4 regions of the Shewanella sp. 5_MG-2023 genome follow, and region 2 is predicted to be linked to each of the others. Evidence: predicted binding sites of a transcription regulator. Region 2 holds the regulator's gene; each other region holds the start of a gene.

Region 1 (3,207 bases), 110 kb from region 2:
TGCAGCATTGCGATAGTATCTGGGGGGATTTCTGTATTAGCATCAAGTTTTTGTACTAGTCGGCGGAAAATTTTGCTAATTAGCGGTCGATCATACCAAAGCTCATCAGCTACCATTTTACGTAACCCGGTCAACATTAAATCCATACGTTGGTCGGCATAAAGTAAGCCTCTTACACCTAACAATAGTGCAGACTCCTGATCTAACGAGCCCCGTTCAACTTGATATAAAGCGACAGGGACATGATTAACTAGCCGTGATACCAACAGCGGAATGCCTTTGCTATCCAGCGCGGCCCCCTTTTGGGCGATCAAATAGAAACAATTAGTATTATGTTCTACTTCAAGTTCACTAGGGTGTTTCACTACCCTGGTTTTTAACCCTATCGACTCAGCTAAAATAGCCAAGTTGCAAGGCGCTGCAACCTGGTGTAAGAAGACTAATTCATCAATATTCGAATTCATCACTTTTCTCCCTGAAAAGTATTCTGTATCTCTCGGCTATACGAGTTTCTTCCTGAAACATTGATAACATAATAACAACATAATGCAATAATAGTACATTTTAACTAGCCCATAAGGCATTTTAACTAGTCTATAAAGTATTTCTGCAATACTTAAGTACTCATTAATAGATTAAGTGCTCGCAAACCAAGCCGTTACCAAAAATAAAACAAGTAAAAATAAACTTAACAGTCACAAGATCTATAAATGTAGCTGATTAAAGTGATGCTAACTGCTTATTATGTACCTTTGTGAGCAAGACTAATGCACTAATACCACCTATAAGTGCCATAAACATATCTGACTGTGTATCCCACACATAGCCTTGAGTGCCTAAAAACGCCTCCGCATTCTCACCTGTTGCAGCTGCAACCCACCACTCAATAAGTTCGTAAAAAGCAGAAAATGCCAATACAAAACAAACTGATAGAAACTGACACCAATAGCCCGGTTGTAAGACGTGATTTCTTAGCATCACCTCTCTTGCCAGTATGACCGGAATAAACCCCTGAGCAAGATGGCCGATTTTGTCATAATTATTACGTTCGCTACCCATCACATCAGCCAACCAATCAAACAGTGGTACTTCGGCATAGGTATATTTAGCTCCGACCATGAGCACGCAGCAATGTAACAAAATCAATAAGTAAGCTAAGGGTGTTAGGGGGAATTTATTACGGGTAAAAAATAAGATGGGTAAGGCGATTAATGCTGGCAGTGCTTCTAACCACCAAGTAAACATATCTTTAGGTGAACTCACCGACCAAACGAGCACGACAGCAAAAATAACCACCCATATAACTTTCTTATTCACTATACATTCCCTTTAGATGATATTGTTCTAAACCAAGATCACAGTCTTTAGCCATCTAGCCCTCTACAATGGCAATAAATAATGCTATTTTGGTTGCGCATTAATGTCAGCATAACATAAGCATAACTATTGATAAGAGGGTACCCACACCATGGCAAAACACTCGCTTGACAAGGATAAGATTAAAATCCTGCTGTTGGAGGGCGTCCACCAAACTGCAGTCGATGTACTTAAGCGTGCAGGTTATACCAATATTGAATATCACAAAGCTTCCCTTCCTGAAGACCAGTTGCTGCGCTCAATTAAAGATGCTCACTTTGTCGGCCTGCGCTCGCGCACCCAATTAACCGCTGAAGTGTTGAACCATGCTGAAAAACTAGTCGCGATTGGCTGTTTCTGTATTGGTACTAACCAAGTTGATATTGCCGCTGCTGAGAAGTTAGGCGTACCCGTTTTTAATGCGCCATTCTCAAACACTCGCAGTGTTGCTGAGCTAGTGTTAGGTGAGATCATCATGCTGATGCGCGGTATTCCTCAGCGTAACGCCCTTGCCCACCGTGGCGGTTGGTTAAAAAGTGCCAATGGTAGCTATGAAGTGCGCGGTAAAACCTTAGGGGTCATTGGTTACGGCCATATAGGTACTCAGCTGGGTATTTTGGCTGAAACCCTCGGTATGCGGGTGGTATTTTTCGATATTGAAGACAAGTTGCCACTGGGTAATGCCAGCCAAATCCATTCAATGGAAACACTATTGAATGAAGCAGACGTTATCAGCTTGCATGTACCAGAAACTGCGCAAACTAAAAATATGATTGGTGCGACAGAGTTTGAACAAATGCGTTCAAAAAGCTTTTTTATCAATGCATCACGGGGCACTGTGGTTGATATTGATGCGCTTTCTGATGCCCTAAAGTCAGGCCATATTGCAGGCGCTGCAATTGATGTATTCCCAGTTGAGCCTAAGTCAAATGATGACGAATTTATTAGCCCACTACGTGGACAAGATAACGTCATTATTACCCCGCATATTGGTGGTAGTACTGCTGAAGCTCAAGAAAATATCGGTATTGAAGTCGCGGGTAAGCTGGCTAAATATTCTGATAATGGCTCAACTGTGTCTGCGGTTAACTTCCCTGAAGTGTCATTGCCACAACATAAAGGCACCTCGCGCTTATTGCATGTTCACCACAACCGTCCAGGTGTGTTGATTAAAATTAACCAAGCGTTTTCAGAAAAAGGCATTAACATTGCTGCGCAATATCTACAAACGACTGCAGATATTGGTTACGTGGTCATGGAAGTCAATTCAAACCAAGCCGAACAAGCGCTGGGCGAGTTAAAAGCAATTGAAGGTACTATTCGTACCCGCGTATTGTTTTAATTCAAGCTAAGTCGGTGAACGATTTAACCTTAGGCTTATCTCGCAGTTAAATTGTGAATTAAAGCTATCTTCAATTAATTGAAGATAGCTTTTTCTTTTGAGCCTCACTGAATTCCGTTACACTCAAAGCTTATCTTTGTTGCTCACCTTAGGGATCATTTTATGACACTCGCAACCACACAGCCAAACTGGGGTTACTTAACTTCAACGCCCGACTTACTGGTTTCAAACTTAAGCCACTTAGGTTTAATTGAAGTGACCGGTGAGCAAGGTAAAACCTTTATTCACGGCCAAGTCACTACCGATATCGTATCGCTGACAGAAACTCAGTGGCGCTGGGGCGCCCATTGCGATCCTAAGGGTAAGATGATTGCTAGCTTTAGAACCTACACAATTGCTGAAAGCCTTTTTATTTTAATGCCAGCATCAGTATTACCGCTAAGTTTGGCCTCATGGCAGAAATATGCGGTGTTCAGTAAAGCGGAATTAACTGATGTCACTGCTAAGCA
Region 2 (3,207 bases):
TTAGGGCTGTCTGCTCGTAATTTATTCAGTAAAAAAATAACCACAGTTGAAGCTCAAGGACGGACATTTGAATACCAAATTGAGCCGTTAGTCACAGTGGGAGCTGCTTATGATTGGTCCAGAGTCACCTTAACCACGGATATTGATCTGGTGGAGCAAAGCCGTTTTAGCGAGTTTGATGCGGTGCAGTATTGGCGAGTGGGCGGTGAAGTTAAAGCCACTGACTGGCTGTTTTTACGCATGGGCTACCGCCATGACTTAAAAGATAATAGCGTAGATATTTACTCTTTCGGCACCGGCTTTGCCATCGGCCAAGCCTTTAAGCTGGATATGAGCGGCAGCTATGGTGATGATGCCATTGGCGCTGTGCTGCAAACTTCTTATCACTTTTAAGCGTTATCATTTTTAGCTGTCATCATTGTTGCATTTATATCTGCCACAAAAAGATGATCGACTAGCCTGCTGATAATTCAATTAACGACTTAAGGGTTAGCAATAATGCACTTAAGCTACATAACACCATAGTGGCGATGCGAGTCTTATTTTTATCAACCTTATTGGTTAGCTTTCCTGCGGCAATATTTCCGAGTATGACAGATGGCAATAGCATCAATGACAACCACAGATGCTTTGCTTCCACTAAGCCTGCAAGCATTAAAATAATCAGTGCGATCATTGAGCTGAAAACAAAAAAGATCGATAGCGCGGCTCTAAACTGCGGCGCATCTTTACCGGCTAATAAAATCGCTAATGGTGGCCCACCAATGGCGGCAATATTTCCAAATACCCCCGACAAGACACCTGCAATAAATAGCGAAAGCCGATTTACTGGCGCTGTGATCTTAAAAATACTCAGCAACACCGCTGCGCCGACAATAAAGGCAATGGCTAACCCCAGTACTGCTTGGGGGGCAAACAGTAATAAACCTGCGCCCATAAAGCCACCAGGTATTCGCCCCAGCAGCGCATATTGCAGCCCATTAAACTCCAGTTGAGTACGTTCACGCAATAAGGTCAATAAGGCGATGGAAAAACCCATCATAATCACAGGGGCTGGGACTAATTGTGGGTCGATGATATAGAGAAGTGGACTGGCAACAACCGCAAGCCCAAAACCGATAAGGCCTTGGGTTAATGCGCCTAGAAAAATGATAACCGATGCAAGCATCAAGGTCTGCGGATCGATAAATTCCATTGTCGACTCTTTAGGCGCAATACTGCAACTCACTCTCAGCTTGAGAGCTCGATGCGTTAAATGACGAGCAGTGTTTGATTAATTGAGCAGGCTTATGCTTTAGCGCAAGTACTTCAGCGCTAGTCGCTAGCTTGACTTAATCAAGATCTTCCCACTCAATTCCCATGGCATCCATCAAAGCTTTTGCTTCAGATGGGATGCTATCAGGCCCTTCTTTTGATAAGTCACCGTCATTTGGCAGTGGTTGTCCAGTGTAGGCATGCAAAAATGCTTCACACAGTAGTTCACTATTGGTTGCATGACGTAAGTTATTAACCTGGCGGCGGGTACGTTCATCAGTCAATACTTTTAAAACTTTTAAAGGTATGGATACCGTGATTTTTTTAACTTGTTCATTTTTTTTGCCATGTTCGGCATATGGGCTGATATAGTCGCCATTCCATTCAGTCATTAACTCACCTTTATACGATAGATTCGTGGCAGATTTTAACCGCTAAATAATAACAGTCAAATTATTGCGGTTATTCTATAACGAATGGAAATAGATTTCTTTATGTTTAGACGTCTAAACGGCTGATTTGTATTGACGATGTGACTTAGCTTAGGTACATTTAGCCATCTAGACATCTCTTTAGTGTGTATTCTTTAGGAGTTTACAATGAGCAAACATCGCGCAGCTACGCTAGCAGTACGCCAAGGTATCGAGTCAGATACCCAATACGGCGCTGTAGTCCCGCCGATTTATCTATCAACAAACTATTCTTTTGATGGCCATAAAAACCCTAGAGAGTTTGATTATAGTCGTTCAGGAAACCCGACGCGCTGCGTGTTAGGTGAAGCCATTGCCAAACTTGAACATGGCGCTACTGGGGTGGTTACTTGTACCGGTATGGCTGCGATTACCTTGGTCACTAGTTTATTAGGCCCCGATGATTTACTGATTGTGCCTCACGATTGTTATGGCGGTAGTTACCGTTTGTTCACAAATCTTGCCAACAAAGGCCAATTTAAATTACTGGTGATTGATCAAACAGATGAGCAAGCACTCAGTGATGCGATTGCTCAGAAACCTAAAATGGTGTGGTTAGAAACGCCGTCAAACCCATTATTACGTGTTGTTGATATCAAAGCTATTGCTGAGCAAAGCCATAAAGTCGATGCCTTAGTTGTGGTTGATAACACCTTTTTATCGCCAATTTTGCAACAGCCATTAGAGCTAGGCGCTGATATCGTCATGCATTCCACCACCAAATATATCAATGGTCATAGTGACGTTGTAGGTGGCGCTGTGGTGGCAAAAGACCCTGAACTGGGTGAGTTACTACACTGGTGGTCAAACACCTTAGGGCTAACAGGCTCGGCTTTTGATAGTTACCTAACCTTACGTGGCATTCGTACTTTAGCTGTACGTATTCGCGAGCATCAAAAAAATGCTGAGCAAGTTATTGACGTACTTCAGGCCAGCAATCTTGTCGAAAAAGTGTATTATCCAGGCTTAAAAGACCACCCAGGTCACGATATTGCAGCTAAGCAACAACAAGGCTTCGGCGCTATGTTAAGTTTCGAACTTAAAGGTGGTGAAGCAGAAGTGGTCGCCTTTTTAAATGCACTGTCTATTTTCAGTGTTGCTGAAAGCTTAGGCGGAGTGGAAAGCTTAGTTGCCGTACCTGCAACCATGACCCATAGAGCAATGGCGCCTGCAGCACGGTATGAAGCTGGCATTAAAGATACTTTACTGCGACTATCTGTCGGGATTGAAGATGCTGAAGACTTGGTTGCCGATATTGAAGTAGGCTTAGCTGCTGTCGCTGCGCTTTAAGTTAATCTCCCTTGGCTATATTCATGTAGTCAGGCTGGTATATGTTGTTTAAGGAGTGAAAAATGGCCCGCAGTCATTTACATAAATTTGGTGGTTCAAGTCTTGCTGATGCAGATTGCTATCGCCGCGTTGCCCATATTTTACTGACTCATGGCAACAGTGATGATTTAGTCGTTGTTTCAGCTGCGGGTAA
Region 3 (3,207 bases), on a different contig from region 2:
CGATGATTTGTGCGCCGTTTTCAACTTGCTCACGCACGACATCTAGGGCCTCTTCAAACTTTTCTTCTTTGATTAAGCGCAGGAACTTGGCTGAACCTGTAACGTTGGCACGCTCGCCGACGTTAACAAATAATGAGTTGCCATCAATGGTTAATGGCTCAAGCCCTGATAAGCGACAGGCAACGGGAATATCAGGTATGACACGTGGCTCATGGCTGATAACGGCATCGCGAATAACGCTAATGTGCGCGGGTGTACTACCACAACAGCCACCCACAATATTGAGCATGCCTTCCCGTGCCCAATCACTGATCACTTCGGCCATTTCTTCTGGGGTTTCATCGTAACCACCAAACTCATTAGGTAAGCCAGCGTTAGGGTGGGCAGAAACATAACATTCTGCAATCCGTGATAACTCTTCAACGTAGGGACGCAACTCTTTTGGGCCAAGGGCGCAGTTAAGGCCAATGGATAATGGTTTGATATGGCGCAGTGAGTTGTAAAAGCCTTCGGTGGTTTGCCCTGTTAGGGTACGACCTGAAGCATCAGTAATGGTGCCTGAAATCATTACAGGTAGCCGATCACCAATTTGATCAAACACTAATTCGATGGCAAATAATGCGGCTTTGGCGTTGAGGGTATCAAAGATGGTTTCGACCATGATGATATCTGCGCCGCCATCAATTAATGCACGGGTTGATTCAACATAGGCTTCGACTAATTGATCAAAAGTGATATTACGAAAACTGGGGTCGTTTACATCTGGGCTGATAGAGCAAGTGCGGTTGGTTGGCCCAAGCACCCCTGCAACATAGCGTTTAATACCCGTTTGCGCAGTAACGTCATCAGCGGCTTCACGGGCAACTTTGGCGCCTTCAAGGTTAATTTCTGCTGACAACGACTGCATGTCGTAATCGGCCATAGCAATCGTGGTGGCATTAAAGGTATTGGTTTCAATAATGTCAGCACCCGCTAACAGGTATTTAGTGTGGATATCTTTAATGATTTGGCGTTGGCTTAGCACCAACATGTCGTTGTTGCCTTTTACGTCACAGTGCCAGTCTTTAAAACGCTCACCACGATAGTCGGCTTCTTCCAGTTTGTAGTCTTGAATCATTGTGCCCATGGCACCATCGAGGATAACTATGCGCTGTTTTAGCGTATTTGTAAGTTGTTCAAGTACCTGACTGTAGGAAGTCGACTTCGCCATAACGTATTACCTTAATTGCTTTTATGCTAATCACTTAATCGAGCGTTAAATAACACGCTAACTTAAGTAGTTAGTGGATTGTGTTAACGGTTTTAGATGAAATAAGCATACCTTTATTTATGCTTTTATAGGGCAGAATAATGCGAAATCCCCTGTAATAAAATTCATCTTAAAATATTTTGTTTGGACATTTAAACGTATAGACGTCCATAATACGTTTAAATAGATTGTAAGAGCAAGCCCATTGCTCACACTAAAAACATAAGCCAATTGAAACGGCCGATGGAGTCTCCTTAGATGAAGCAAGCTAAGATAATATTGTTACGCCATGGCCAATGTGAGGGCGGCAGTATTTTGCGGGGTAAAACCGATGTGGCGCTAACTGATTTGGGGCTAACGAACATGCACCAGAGTGCGGCTAAGCTAGGGCTATTAGGTTGTTTGCCATCACTGCAGCTATACAGTTCGCCTTTGGTGCGCTGCCATGCGTTTGCCGCTGAATTAGCGCAGCAGTTAAACCAAGTGAGTGCTGATTTAGCTTTACAGGTTGAGATAATGTCTCAATTACAGGAAATTGATTTTGGCTTGTGGGACGGAAAAAGCTTTGCAGAGCTTTATCAGCATAGCGCTAAAGCGTTAGATGCCTATTGGGATAACCCTTGGGAGCATGGCGCGCCCCAAGCTGAGCCCATGGCTGAATTTGAACAAAGGGTGGCGCAGGCTTTTGCGCAAATAACCTTGCAAGCTTACAACTTGGCTGAAGCTCATACTGCTGAGGCTAATAGTGCTAAGGCAACAGCATCAGCCACTGCTCTGGTAGTGACTCACGGTGGAGTTATCCGTCATATTATCGCTTTGGTGTTAGGGCTTGAGCGCTGTAAAGGGCTATATGGACAACTGAATATAGATTATGCCGCGACGGTAACCATTGATGTGTTTTGGCCTGAAGCTGATGATAAATCGACTAAACCCGTCTATCGTTTAAACTGGAATAATTAGTTTTAGCCTAAAATTAGCAGAAAAAACTAACTTCACTTAGGCAGATATACCGTACAATATAAGCCGCATTTATTAAGTGCAATAAAATTTCAAATTAAGTCAATTTAGCTGCAGTTGAGTGCTTGTGTGAAATGCTTTAAGCAACACCAGTATCAAGCGGTTCGCTAAATGAGTAGGGAATCGAGAACTAGCCTAAATGCTGTTTAGCTCGAACTGTACCCGCAACTGTAAAATAGCATCTCATCACTTGTAAGATAAGTGATTAATGAATGCCATTAAGTCAGATACCTAGCTTAGTTTTTCTTGCTGAATTAGCAGCACCTAACAACAACTTGAGCGGGTAACTCAGGCGGAGTTTGTATCGTGATCAGTATTAAAACCCCAGATGTGGCTAAACATGCCTCTTGGATAACCGCAGGGGTAGTATCTTGACTACTGCGGCATTAACAGTTGATCAGCTAAGCTGGTCAGTTGCAGACAATGAGATCCTTTCTCAAGTCAGTTTTGCCTTGCAACGTGGTGAAATGCTAGGGCTTATTGGCCCTAATGGTGCGGGTAAATCCAGCTTACTGCGCTGCTTGTATCGCTATATCACCCCTGATGCTGGCAAAATCAGCTTATTTGGCGACAATATTAATGGTTTTTCTCATAAACAATTGGCCACTAAGGTTGCCGTTGTGCAGCAAGAGTCACCCCATTATTTTGATATGACCACCCATCAACTGGTTTCTATGGGCTTAACGCCCCATAAAGGCCTTTTTGAAACCAATACCCAAGCAGATGCAGATGATATTGCCAAGGCGCTGGCTAAAGTGGGTCTTGAGCACAAAGCCTTGCAGCAATATGAGCAGTTATCTGGCGGTGAAAAACAGCGGGCATTAATTGCACGGGCTATCGTGCAAAAGCCGCAGTTATTGATCCTTGATGAGCCGACTAATCATTTAGATATTCGCTATCAAATCCAAATTCTTGAGTTGGTTAGGCAACTTGGCATTAGC
Region 4 (3,207 bases), on a different contig from region 2:
AAATGCGTTGATGAGATAACTGAGGGCCTTTAGCGCCGCAAGTCGGTGTTGGTAAATGCTTCAACTTAGCAAGCACCTTGCTGACTTATAGGCTAACACTTGACCTTTAACCATTACTGCTAATTTACAGTTATCCCCCCATATTTAATTCAACAATAACTGATATTATTGGTTTTTTTCAATATTTAATTGTGGTTTATGTGATTTTTTAGAGTCAATATAAGCGCTTATGGGTAAGCCATTTGTTACTGGCGCTTGACGCTGAAAGCTTGCCTTATGGCGGCTATTAACACCATAGGGCAAGATTTTATCGCTGAGGACTATTTATTTAGCACAAATTGATCAATTTGATTTTGGGCTAAGGCTTGATCCATGGTGCCCTTTAGCAGTTTGTACATCAAAATCGAGGCATCAATCTCAGTTTTACGGTTAGTTAAACTTTCAATATTCAGCCCTAATGGAATATTAAGCGGTATAACCGCGGCTAAAATTTTCAGCAGGTTACTGTGATTAATCTTAATTGACTCATACAGAGGATCTTCTGCCGACAAAATACGCTGGCTGGTAGCTTCGGGTACCGACACACCTAACCAGTTGATAAATTCTAAGGTTTTAGCACTGCCGCAAGGTGAAAATGTCAGGATGATGCGATTAGGCTTGATATTGTTTAACGCACATTCTTTGGCGTAGCTGGTTAACATATCAATGGTTGCTTGGGCGTTATACACCGCCTGAGTGATGTAGTATTCACAGCCTTGGTTTGATTTACCTAACAGGCGAATATGTTCATTTTTTTTACTTAAATGGCGCTCTGCAATGGCCACGCCACCAAGGTAGAACGCTTGAGAGTGTGCCGCTAATACGCGGTAAGCGTCATTTAATGGTAATGAACTTGCAACCTGAGTCGATGGCGATCCCACTAATACCAAGTCTCTGACATTATTTTGATACCAAGCGCGGGACAACCACTCACTAAAGCCCTGTTCATCAAGACCGGCAACGCTCTTATAAGCAATAACTGGCTTGCCTGACTTTTGATTGATTAGCTGAGCGTAAGTACCAGAGTCATGAGTGGCTTTAAAGGGAAAAGGCCTTGGGGTATCAATGCGGCTGGTTTCATCCTGAATATCGTAGATGATCAAACCATCAAAGTTTATCTCATCAAGGCGAGCTAACAATTTATCAGCGATAATACTGACCGATTCAAAATCAGTATCGATTTTTGGTGGGGTTGTACCAATAAAATAGATCCCACGGTGATGATCGGATGAACGCTGTTTTAATGATTTTTTCATGTTTAGCCGTCTAGATGGATATTATCTCCATTGTGTCTTAAATTTTGACCCTTGTTAAGGCCGAAAAAGGGTATTTTTTGAAATAATTAATAACCACTTAAATTAGTCGGCGATAAGTTTTAACTCAGATGATTTTATCTGTCTGTGGGTTTGAATATAGAGCAAGCAGAGTCACATTTCCCCTATTAGTTGTGGTTAATGTACTTGGCTGAGGAGGTGACTTTATTGAGTTATCGCTGCGCCGTTTAATGCCGCAATTCTGGCATCGGTTGATAAATTGATGAATTTAGGTGCGGCAGTAACCGCTAGAATGGCAAGAATAATGATAACGACTACGAGCTCAATTAAGGTAAAACCCTTATTATGGTTAAGCGCCATGGCTCAAAAATCCATTTATTCAGTTTATTATTTGGCAGCGATGTTATTTCAAATGGGCTGCTACCCCTACTTATCTACTTGAATAAAAGGTTTTTTATTTATAAGAGTTTAGTATTTTTGACCTCCCTTTAATGAGCCTGTGACATAGTGTCGCAGTTTGTTGGTTTTAAGTTGAAACCTGTTCTGGTTAATTTATAAATGTCCGCACAAATATTATAGGTTTGTCATAGGACTGTTTATGTACCACTCTAAATTGATGATTTCTATCGCTGTCGCTTTAGGTTTTTTACCCACTTCCTTCGTTCAAGCCACTGAGGCTAATCCCACAGACACTCAGGCTGTTGAAACCACCCAAGAAAAAAAACACAAGCAGCACTGCGATAATAAAAGCTGTGATGACTACCTTGTGGTGACAGGGGAGTTAATGCGCGATCCTGCCAAAGTTGTCACCGATCCCAAAAAGCCCAGATTACCGCTGCCCGCTTATGACGGTGCAGGTTACTTAAAAACCATCCCCGGTTTTAGTATCGCCAGAAAAGGCGGCGCAGGTGGCGACCCTTCTTTAAGAGGCATGGGCGGTTCACGCATCAGTATTGTTGATGATGGCCAGCATGTTTATGGCACCTGTGGCGGACGTATGGATCCGCCAACAGCTTATATTTATCCAGAAGCCTATGATGCCATTACAGTGATTAAAGGCCCACAAACAGTAAAATATGGCCCAGTAGGTTCCGCAGGGACGGTATTATTTGAAAAAGATCGCCATAGCTTTAGTGAGAAAAGCCTTGAAGGTCGCGCCAGCGTAACCGGTGGCAGTTTTGGCCGTGAAGATTACTTAGTCGAAATAAAAGCAGGTACTGAAACCCATTACATTGATTTTGATGCTAATAAGTCTAAAAGCGATCATTATCAAGACGGTGATGGCACCACCATTCAATCCCTTTATGACCGTAATAATTACAATTTTGCTTTAGGTTGGACCCCCGACGAGTCAACCGTGGTTGAGCTTGCTTATGGCAGCTCAAGCGGTGAGGCTGAGTACGCTGACAGAACCAATAAAGCTCGTGTGATCGATAATGAAAATGTCACCTTTCTGCTGCAAAAGGATGTTGATTTTTACTGGCTGAATAATATTGATTTTCAGTTATATAGTAATGAAAACGATCACGTTATGGATCAGTTTGACCGCGGCGTAAATGCAGGCACTAATGTCAGACGAAAAACCGCAGGTGGTCATTTATGGTTTGATATTTCAGCCAATGAAAAATGGGAAACCATTGTCGGGCTTGACTATATGGACAGTAAGCACAAAGGACGCAGCATCAATCAAGCAGAAGATAATGGCCTAGATGATTTATTAGCAAAACCCTTTATGCAGGACATGGCTTATATCAATACCGGCTTATTTGTTGAATCAAGTTATCAGCTTAACCAAGGTAAAATCTTGACGGGGCTAAGAATGGATCAATGGCAAACCAGTTTATATGTGGCCCAGCAAGGCAGCCGTGATGATGACTTATTCAGTGGCTTTGTT

The links. Region 2 encodes MetJ, which represses methionine synthesis genes. Its sites were predicted from a motif close to TAGACGTCTAGACGTCTA; they were not measured.
Region 1: a site for MetJ is predicted at 1,366-1,383, ahead of serA (phosphoglycerate dehydrogenase). Genes of this name have one in related genera too.
Region 3: a site for MetJ is predicted at 1,403-1,420, ahead of metH (methionine synthase). Genes of this name have one in related genera too.
Region 4: a site for MetJ is predicted at 1,299-1,316, ahead of Q4557_RS03615 (methylenetetrahydrofolate reductase). Genes of this name have one in related genera too.

The regions. Positions count from the first base shown of each region.
Region 1 is NZ_JAUORC010000002.1:119,192-122,398, reverse strand. It holds gene Q4557_RS01465 (response regulator transcription factor) at 1-464, opposite strand, end outside; gene Q4557_RS01460 (DUF2238 domain-containing protein) at 721-1,317, opposite strand; gene serA (phosphoglycerate dehydrogenase) at 1,469-2,698, shown strand; gene ygfZ (tRNA-modifying protein YgfZ) at 2,861-3,207, shown strand, end outside.
Region 2 is NZ_JAUORC010000002.1:8,885-12,091, forward strand. It holds gene Q4557_RS01000 (conjugal transfer protein TraF) at 1-393, shown strand, start outside; gene Q4557_RS01005 (sulfite exporter TauE/SafE family protein) at 455-1,195, opposite strand; gene metJ (met regulon transcriptional regulator MetJ) at 1,332-1,646, opposite strand; gene metB (cystathionine gamma-synthase) at 1,854-3,014, shown strand; gene Q4557_RS01020 (bifunctional aspartate kinase/homoserine dehydrogenase II) at 3,077-3,207, shown strand, end outside.
Region 3 is NZ_JAUORC010000009.1:41,316-44,522, reverse strand. It holds gene metH (methionine synthase) at 1-1,210, opposite strand, end outside; gene Q4557_RS06840 (histidine phosphatase family protein) at 1,508-2,209, shown strand; cobalamin riboswitch at 2,348-2,520, shown strand; gene Q4557_RS06835 (ABC transporter ATP-binding protein) at 2,638-3,207, shown strand, end outside.
Region 4 is NZ_JAUORC010000004.1:192,626-195,832, reverse strand. It holds gene Q4557_RS03615 (methylenetetrahydrofolate reductase) at 321-1,295, opposite strand; partial or broken gene Q4557_RS03610 (type IV pilin protein) at 1,536-1,673, opposite strand; gene Q4557_RS03605 (TonB-dependent copper receptor) at 1,912-3,207, shown strand, end outside.